2 regions of the Streptomyces sp. DG2A-72 genome follow, and region 1 is predicted to be linked to the other one. Evidence: riboswitches for the same ligand, from Rfam matches in the RefSeq annotation. Region 1 holds a riboswitch; the other holds the start of a gene.

Evidence for each region. A riboswitch is a leader RNA that binds a small molecule or an ion and turns the genes downstream of it on or off. The one in region 1 is predicted to bind glycine.
Region 2: it holds a riboswitch for glycine, as region 1 does, so the genes downstream of both, gcvT (glycine cleavage system aminomethyltransferase GcvT) here and gcvP (aminomethyl-transferring glycine dehydrogenase) in region 1, are expected to answer to the same signal.

What each region holds. Positions count from the first base shown of each region.
Region 1 is NZ_JASTLC010000001.1:1,442,600-1,446,003, forward strand. Features, by position in the region: gene gcvP (aminomethyl-transferring glycine dehydrogenase) at 1-1,445, opposite strand, end outside; glycine riboswitch at 1,621-1,716, opposite strand; gene QQY66_RS07050 (PRC-barrel domain-containing protein) at 1,830-2,201, shown strand; gene QQY66_RS07055 (DNA polymerase IV) at 2,123-3,404, opposite strand, start outside.
Region 2 is NZ_JASTLC010000001.1:7,454,237-7,457,640, forward strand. Features, by position in the region: gene gcvH (glycine cleavage system protein GcvH) at 1-314, opposite strand, end outside; gene gcvT (glycine cleavage system aminomethyltransferase GcvT) at 414-1,532, opposite strand; glycine riboswitch at 1,677-1,776, opposite strand; gene QQY66_RS35625 (AAA family ATPase) at 2,006-2,674, shown strand; gene QQY66_RS35630 (enhanced serine sensitivity protein SseB) at 2,739-3,404, shown strand, end outside.

The DNA of each region.
Region 1 (3,404 bases):
TGGTGGAAGACGGGGTGGGTCAGGTACTCGTCGGCGCGCAGCAGCGCGTCCGGCAGCGAGTCCTCAGCGGCGGAGTCCAGCGCCTTGATGTCGGCCTCGACCCCGAACGCGGTCCATACGGCGCCCACTTGGGCCCGATTCGTGGTCTCGTCGCAGGCGATCGACACGAGGTCGGCGTCCACCAGCCGCAGGTTGACGCCGTTCTCACGCGCGGCGGCGACGACCTCGGCCGCCTGCCCCGGAACCCGGACGGTGACAGTGTCGAAGTAGGCGCCGTGGACGACCTCGGCACCACCGCTCCGCAGCCCCTCGGCGAGGATCGACGCATACCGGTGCGTCCGGCCGGCGATGCCCTTCAGCCCCTCGGGCCCGTGGTAGACGGCGTACATTCCGGCCATCACGGCGAGCAGCACCTGGGCGGTGCAGATGTTGCTGGTCGCCTTCTCGCGACGGATGTGCTGCTCACGCGTCTGCAGAGCGAGCCGGTACGCCTTGTGCCCGTCCGCGTCGACAGACACGCCCACCAGCCGTCCGGGCAGGCTGCGCGCGAACTTCTCGTGTACGGCCATGTAGCCGGCGTGCGGCCCGCCGAAGCCCATCGGCACACCGAACCGCTGCGTCGTACCGACGGCGATGTCGGCACCCAGCTCACCCGGCGACTTCAGCAGCGTCAGCGCGAGCAGATCGGCGGCGACGGTGACGAGCGCGCCCAGCTCGTGCGCCCGGTCGATGACCGGCTTGATGTCGCGTACGGCACCGGAGGCGCCCGGGTACTGGATCAGCACGCCGTTGATCTCACGCTCGGCGAGTTCGGCCGGGATGCCCTCGCAGAGGTCGGCGACGACGACCTCGACGCCGGTCGGCTCGGCCCGCGTCTCGATCACGGCGATGGTCTGCGGCAGCGCGTCCGCGTCGACCAGGAACAGGCCCTTCTTGTTCTTGCCCATCCGCCGGGACAGCGCCATCGCTTCGGCGGCGGCCGTGCCTTCGTCGAGCAGTGAGGCACCGGAGGTCGGCAGCCCGGTGAGGTCGGCGACCATGGTCTGGAAGTTCAGCAGCGCCTCGAGCCGCCCCTGGGAGATCTCCGGCTGGTACGGCGTGTAGGCCGTGTACCAGGCCGGGTTCTCCATGACGTTCCGCAGGATGACGGGCGGCGTGAAGGTCCCGTAGTACCCGAGCCCGATCATGGAGCCGAGCACCTGATTGCGGTCGGCCAGCGTGCGCAGCTCGGCCAGCACCTCGGCCTCGGTGCGCGCACCCGGCAGCTCCAGGTCGTCGGCGTTCTTGATCACATCCGGCACCGCGGCGGTGGTCAGCTCGTCGAGGGAGCCGTAGCCGACCTGCGCGAGCATCTTGGCCCGCGCCTCCTGGTCGGGCCCGATGTGGCGCTGCTCGAAGGGGATTCCCTGTTCGAGCTCGGAGAGCGGAATGCGGTGGGCGGTCATTGCGGAGGCCTCCTGGTCTGACACGACCTTCGAGGGACACCACGGCGCGGGTGCCCGGACGGCCTCCCCCTCTGTCATCTCAACCTGAGAGCTTCACCGGACGCACAAGGGCACCCGGCTTTCACCGTCGGTGAGAGCGGAAGCCGTCGACACCCGCCCTGCTTTCCAGAGTGACCTCGTCCGTGCGGTACGTGAGCCTGAGAGATTCCGGGGAGGATTTGCTCCTTCGGCGCCTCCGGTGGTGTCCGGAGGACTCTCCCGCACGGGGTCAGCAGCCGCTGCCAGAGTACCAGCGAGGTCAACGCCGCAACCTTCGAGTGGCCACCTTGGTGAATCTGCTCTTTTGTGGTGCTTACGGATGAGTTGCAACCAATTGGAGGGCCCGTGCAGACCGACATCGATCCGCGCAACCTGATCGGCCGCAAGGCGTTCGACCGCAGTGGCACCAAGATCGGCACCATCGACGAGGTCTACCTCGACGACGCCACCGGAGTGCCGGAGTGGGCCGCGATACGCACCGGCCTGTTCAGCAGGGACGCCTTCGTCCCCCTGGAGCCCAGCGAGCTGGTGGAGGGGGCCCTGCACGTGCCCTTCGACCGCGCCCTGATCAAGGACGCCCCCGACTTCGGCGTCGGCCGCCACCTCTCACCGGAACAGGAACTCCAGCTCTACCACCACTACGGCCTCGACGTCGCCCCACCGCCCTCGCTCCCGGACCGCGACTTCGGCAAGCTGGCCGGCACGGACGACACCTGAACCGGAGGCACCGCGGGCTCCTCCGGCACCGCGGGCTCCTCCGGCACCGCGGGCTCCTCCGGCACCTCAGGCTCTTTTGGCGCGTCGGGTCTTCGCGGCACGAGCGGCAGCGGATCCGCCGGCTCCAGCTCGGGATCGTCGACCCGGAAGGTCCGGACCCTCCCGGGCTCCGAGTCGGGCGTCTCGAACCGCACGGTGACCCGCCCGAGCCCACTGCCCTGCACCCATCCGTGCCCGTACTCGCCGTGCCGTACGTCATGCCCCGCCGGCCACCGCCGCTCCACGGGCGTCGGCTGCACCTCGGCCGGTTCGCCGGGCACAGGCTCCTCCACGTCACTCTCCGCCTGCTCCCCGGCCGCCTGTGCGAACAGGTCCTCCTGTGTGTAGTCGGCGAGCCCGCTGACGCCCACCCCCAGCAGCCGCACCCCGCCCGTGGTGTCCACGGACTCCAGCAGCCGGGCCGCGGCCTCGCGCACCACCCCGGGATCGTCCGTGGGCCCGCGCAGGGTCTCCGACCGGGTCAGCGTGGAGAAGTCGTACCGCCGCACCTTCAGCACGATGGTCCGCCCGGACAGCCCGGCTCCGCGCAGTCGCCGCACACACCGGCCGGCGAGCCGCTGCACCTCCAGACCGACCCGCACCCGGTCGTGGATGTCCACGTCGTAGGTGTCCTCGACCGACACCGACTTGGTCTCCCGCTCGGCCACCACGGGCCGGTCGTCGTGCGCCAGCGCCATGGCGTACAGCGCGTGTCCGTGAGCGTTGCCCAGCAGTCGTACGAGCTCGTCCTCGCCCGCCTCGGCGATCTCGTCGACCGTGGTGATCCCGGCCCGCCGCAGATGGTCGCCCGTCGCCGGTCCGACCCCCGGCAGCGTCCGCACCGGCATGGGCCCGAGCAGCGCCCGCTCGCTCCCCGGCTCGATCACCACCAGACCGTCGGGCTTGGCCTGCTCCGAGGCGATCTTCGCGAGCATCTTGGAGGCGGCGAGTCCGACCGACCCGGTGAGCCCGGTGACGGCCCGTATGTCGGCCCGCAGCTTCACCCCGGCCAGCCGCGCGGACGCCTCGTCCCACGCCGCCCCACCCGCCTCCAGATCGACGAACGCCTCGTCCAGGCTCAGTGGCTCCACCAGCGGCGAAAGATCCCGCAGCAGCCCCATCACCTGCTCGCTGATCGACCGGTAGAACCCGAACCGCGGCACG
Region 2 (3,404 bases), 6.0 Mb from region 1:
CGTACCTTGAACAGCCAACCGCCTTCGAAGGGCGCGGAGTTCACCAGCGACGGGTCGTTGACCACATCCTCGTTGACCTCGGTGATCTCGCCGCTGACGGGGGAGTACAGGTCGCTGACCGACTTCGTCGACTCCAGCTCGCCGCAGGTCTCGCCCGCGGTCACGGTGTCACCGGCCGTGGGGAGGTCGACGAAGACGACATCGCCGAGCGCGTTGGCCGCGTGCTCCGTGATGCCGACTGTCGCGACGCCGTCCTCGGCGGCCGACAGCCACTCGTGCTCCTTGCTGTAGCGCAGCTGCTGGGGGTTGCTCATGGCCTGAATTCTCCTGTACGCGGGGGAGTGCTGGTGAATGGGGGACTGCGGAAGACGGTTGTGAGCAGGGAGGATGTGCCCGGCATCACAGCCCAGTGTCTACTTCTGGCGCTTGTAGAACGGCAGCGCCACGACCTCGTACGGCTCGTGGCTGCCGCGGATGTCCACACCGACCCCGGCCGTACCGGGCGCCGCGTGCGCGGCGTCGACATAGGCCATCGCGATCGGCTTGCCCAGGGTGGGCGAGGGGGCGCCGGAGGTGACCTCGCCGATCACCTCGCCGCCGGCGACGACGGCGTACCCGGCGCGCGGCACCCGGCGGCCCTCGGCGACGAGCCCGACGAGGACGCGCGGCGGGTTCGCCTGGGCCCGGGCAGCAGCCTCGGTCAGCGCCGCGCGCCCCACGAAGTCGCCTTCCTTCTCGAACTTCACCACCCGGCCGAGCCCGGCGTCGAAGGGCGTCAGCCCGGTCGACAGCTCATGCCCGTACAGCGGCATGCCCGCCTCCAGGCGCAGGGTGTCCCGGCAGGAGAGGCCGCACGGGACCAGGCCCGCGCTCTCGCCCGCCTTGGTCAGCGCCTGCCACAGCTCGACCGCGTGCTCCGGCTTCACGAACAGCTCGAAGCCGTCCTCGCCGGTGTAGCCGGTGCGGGCGATGAGAGCGGGGACGCCGGCGACGGTGCCGGGCAGGCCGGCGTAGTACTTCAGTCCGTCGAGGTCGGCGTCGGTGAGCGACTTCAGGATGCCGGGGGACTCGGGGCCCTGGACAGCGACGAGGGCGTAGTTGTCCCGGTCGTCGCGCACCTCGGCGTCGTACTCCTCGGAGCGCTCGACCAGCGCGTCCAGGACGGTCTGCGCGTTACCGGCATTCGCCACGACCAGGTACTCGGTCTCGGCCAGCCGGTAGACGATCAGGTCGTCGAGGATGCCGCCGTCCTCGCGGCAGATCATGGTGTAGCGGGCGCGGCCGGGCTTGACGGCACCGATGTTGCCGACGAGGGCGTAGTCCAGCAGGGCGGCGGCCTGGGGGCCGGTCACCGTGATCTCGCCCATGTGGGAGAGGTCGAAGAGCCCGGCCCGGGTGCGTACGGCGAGGTGCTCCTCGCGCTCGGAGCCATAGCGCAGGGGCATGTCCCAGCCGGCGAAGTCGGTCATCGTCGCGCCCAGCGAACGATGCAGGGCATCGAGCGCGGTGTGACGCAGAGGCGTACTGCTCATCGGATCTGCTCCCAAGGCATGACAGGCGAGGAAAGTTCCTCCCCATCTGTCATCGGAACCTGAGAGGTTCGCCGTGACCGGTGGAGATCACGGTTTGCACCTTGGGTGGAGCCACTGCGGCAGCGGCCCGCTTTTCAGATGTGCCTCGCCCGCGCGGTAACGGGGCCTGAGAGATTCAAGGGAGGGACTTGCTCCTTCGGCGCCCCAGCGACAGCGGTGCTGGGAACTCTCCCGCGCGGATTCAAGCGGCCGGTATGCAGTTGGCGCGCACATCATTGCACGCATCCGCCGACCGCGGCAGGGGGACCTTTCAAGACGACCGTCCACAGGGACCGCTCAGGTTCACAGTCGGGCTCAGTGGCCTGTAGCAGGCTTGTTGCGGGAAGCGGACGTAAACGGGAGACGCCGCGTATTACCTTCTCTTTACACTCGACGGGGATGGGAACTCCCGACCCCAGGGGAGGACGATCACGGTGAAGAGGATCACGGCGTACGCCACCAGCTCGGCCCTCGCGCTGCCCGAGCAGCACACGGCCCCGGCCAAGGAGGCCTGCGGCGCGCACCGGGCGCCTGTCGTCCGGGATCTGCGCGACCGCGCCGGCCGCAGCCCGCACGCACTGCTCTTCGGCCCCAAGGACCTCGTCGTGATCACCGGCCTGCCCGGAAGCGGAAAGTCCACGCTGATGGCGCGCACGGTGAAGGGCATCCGGATCGACTCCCAGGACACCCGCGACCGCTGGGACACCCGCGCGCCCCGCTTCCTGCCGTACGCGGTCTACCGCCCTCTGGTCCGCCTCGCGCACTACACCGGACTGCGCCGCGCCCTGCGCACCGGCACCGGAGTCGTCGTCCACGACTGCGGTACGCAGTCCTGGGTGCGCCGCTGGCTGTCCCGCGAGGCCCGCCGCCGCGGCGGCACCCTGCACCTCCTGCTGCTCGACGTTGCGCCCGGCACCGCCCTGGAGGGCCAGCGCGAACGCGGACGCGGCGTCTCCCGCTACGCCTTCCTGCGCCATCGCACGGCGGCCGCCCGGCTGATCCGCTCCGTGGAGCGCGGCGATCTGCCCGACGGCTGCGGCTCGGCGGTCCTGCTCGACCGCAACGCGGCGGACGTGCTGCGCAGGATCGGCTTCACGGGCTGACCCCGGTATTCCACCCGCTAGCCTTTGAGCCACAGCAGTGATCTCGGCAGGCGGTTGACAGAAGATGGACTTCCCAGGGGACTTCCCGGACTTCCCGGCACAGGCGCACCCCCACCCGCACGGGGGCTGGCCCGGCAACGAGCTGGAGGAGGTGCTCTCCGCCTCCCTCAACGTCCCGGGGGCCGGCGGACGGATCATCGAAGTCCTCGGACGCAGCTTCGTCTGGGTCCCGCTCCCGAACGGCGGCGGCCCGGACAGTGTTCCGCTCGACCTGCCCACACTCGAACTCGGCGGCCAGGCCTACGTCCCGGTGTTCAGCTCCGAGGAACAGTTCCGCCAGATCGCCGGCTCCCACATGTCGTACACGATCGCTCCCGCGGTGGAGTTCGCCCGCGGCCTGCCCCCGCAGGTCGGCATCGCGGTGAACCCCGACGGCGTGGTCGGCATCCCCCTCCCGCCCCCCGCCGTCGCCGAACTCTGCCGCGTGGGCCGCACCCCCCTGGACGGCCTCACCACCGGCGGCCGGGTCAAGCTCTACGAACCGGACTGGCAGGACGACCCCGTGGACTTCCTGTCCGCGGCGGCCACCGAGTTCGACCGGACCGGCGTGGTGACAACGGCCCGCCGTTGCCTCGCGGCGATCGAAACGGCCGATCCGGTCATGTTCGTGGGCGTCGAACTCTCCCAGTGGGAGGGCGACATCAGGGCCCTTCCACTGGACGCGCTGGGC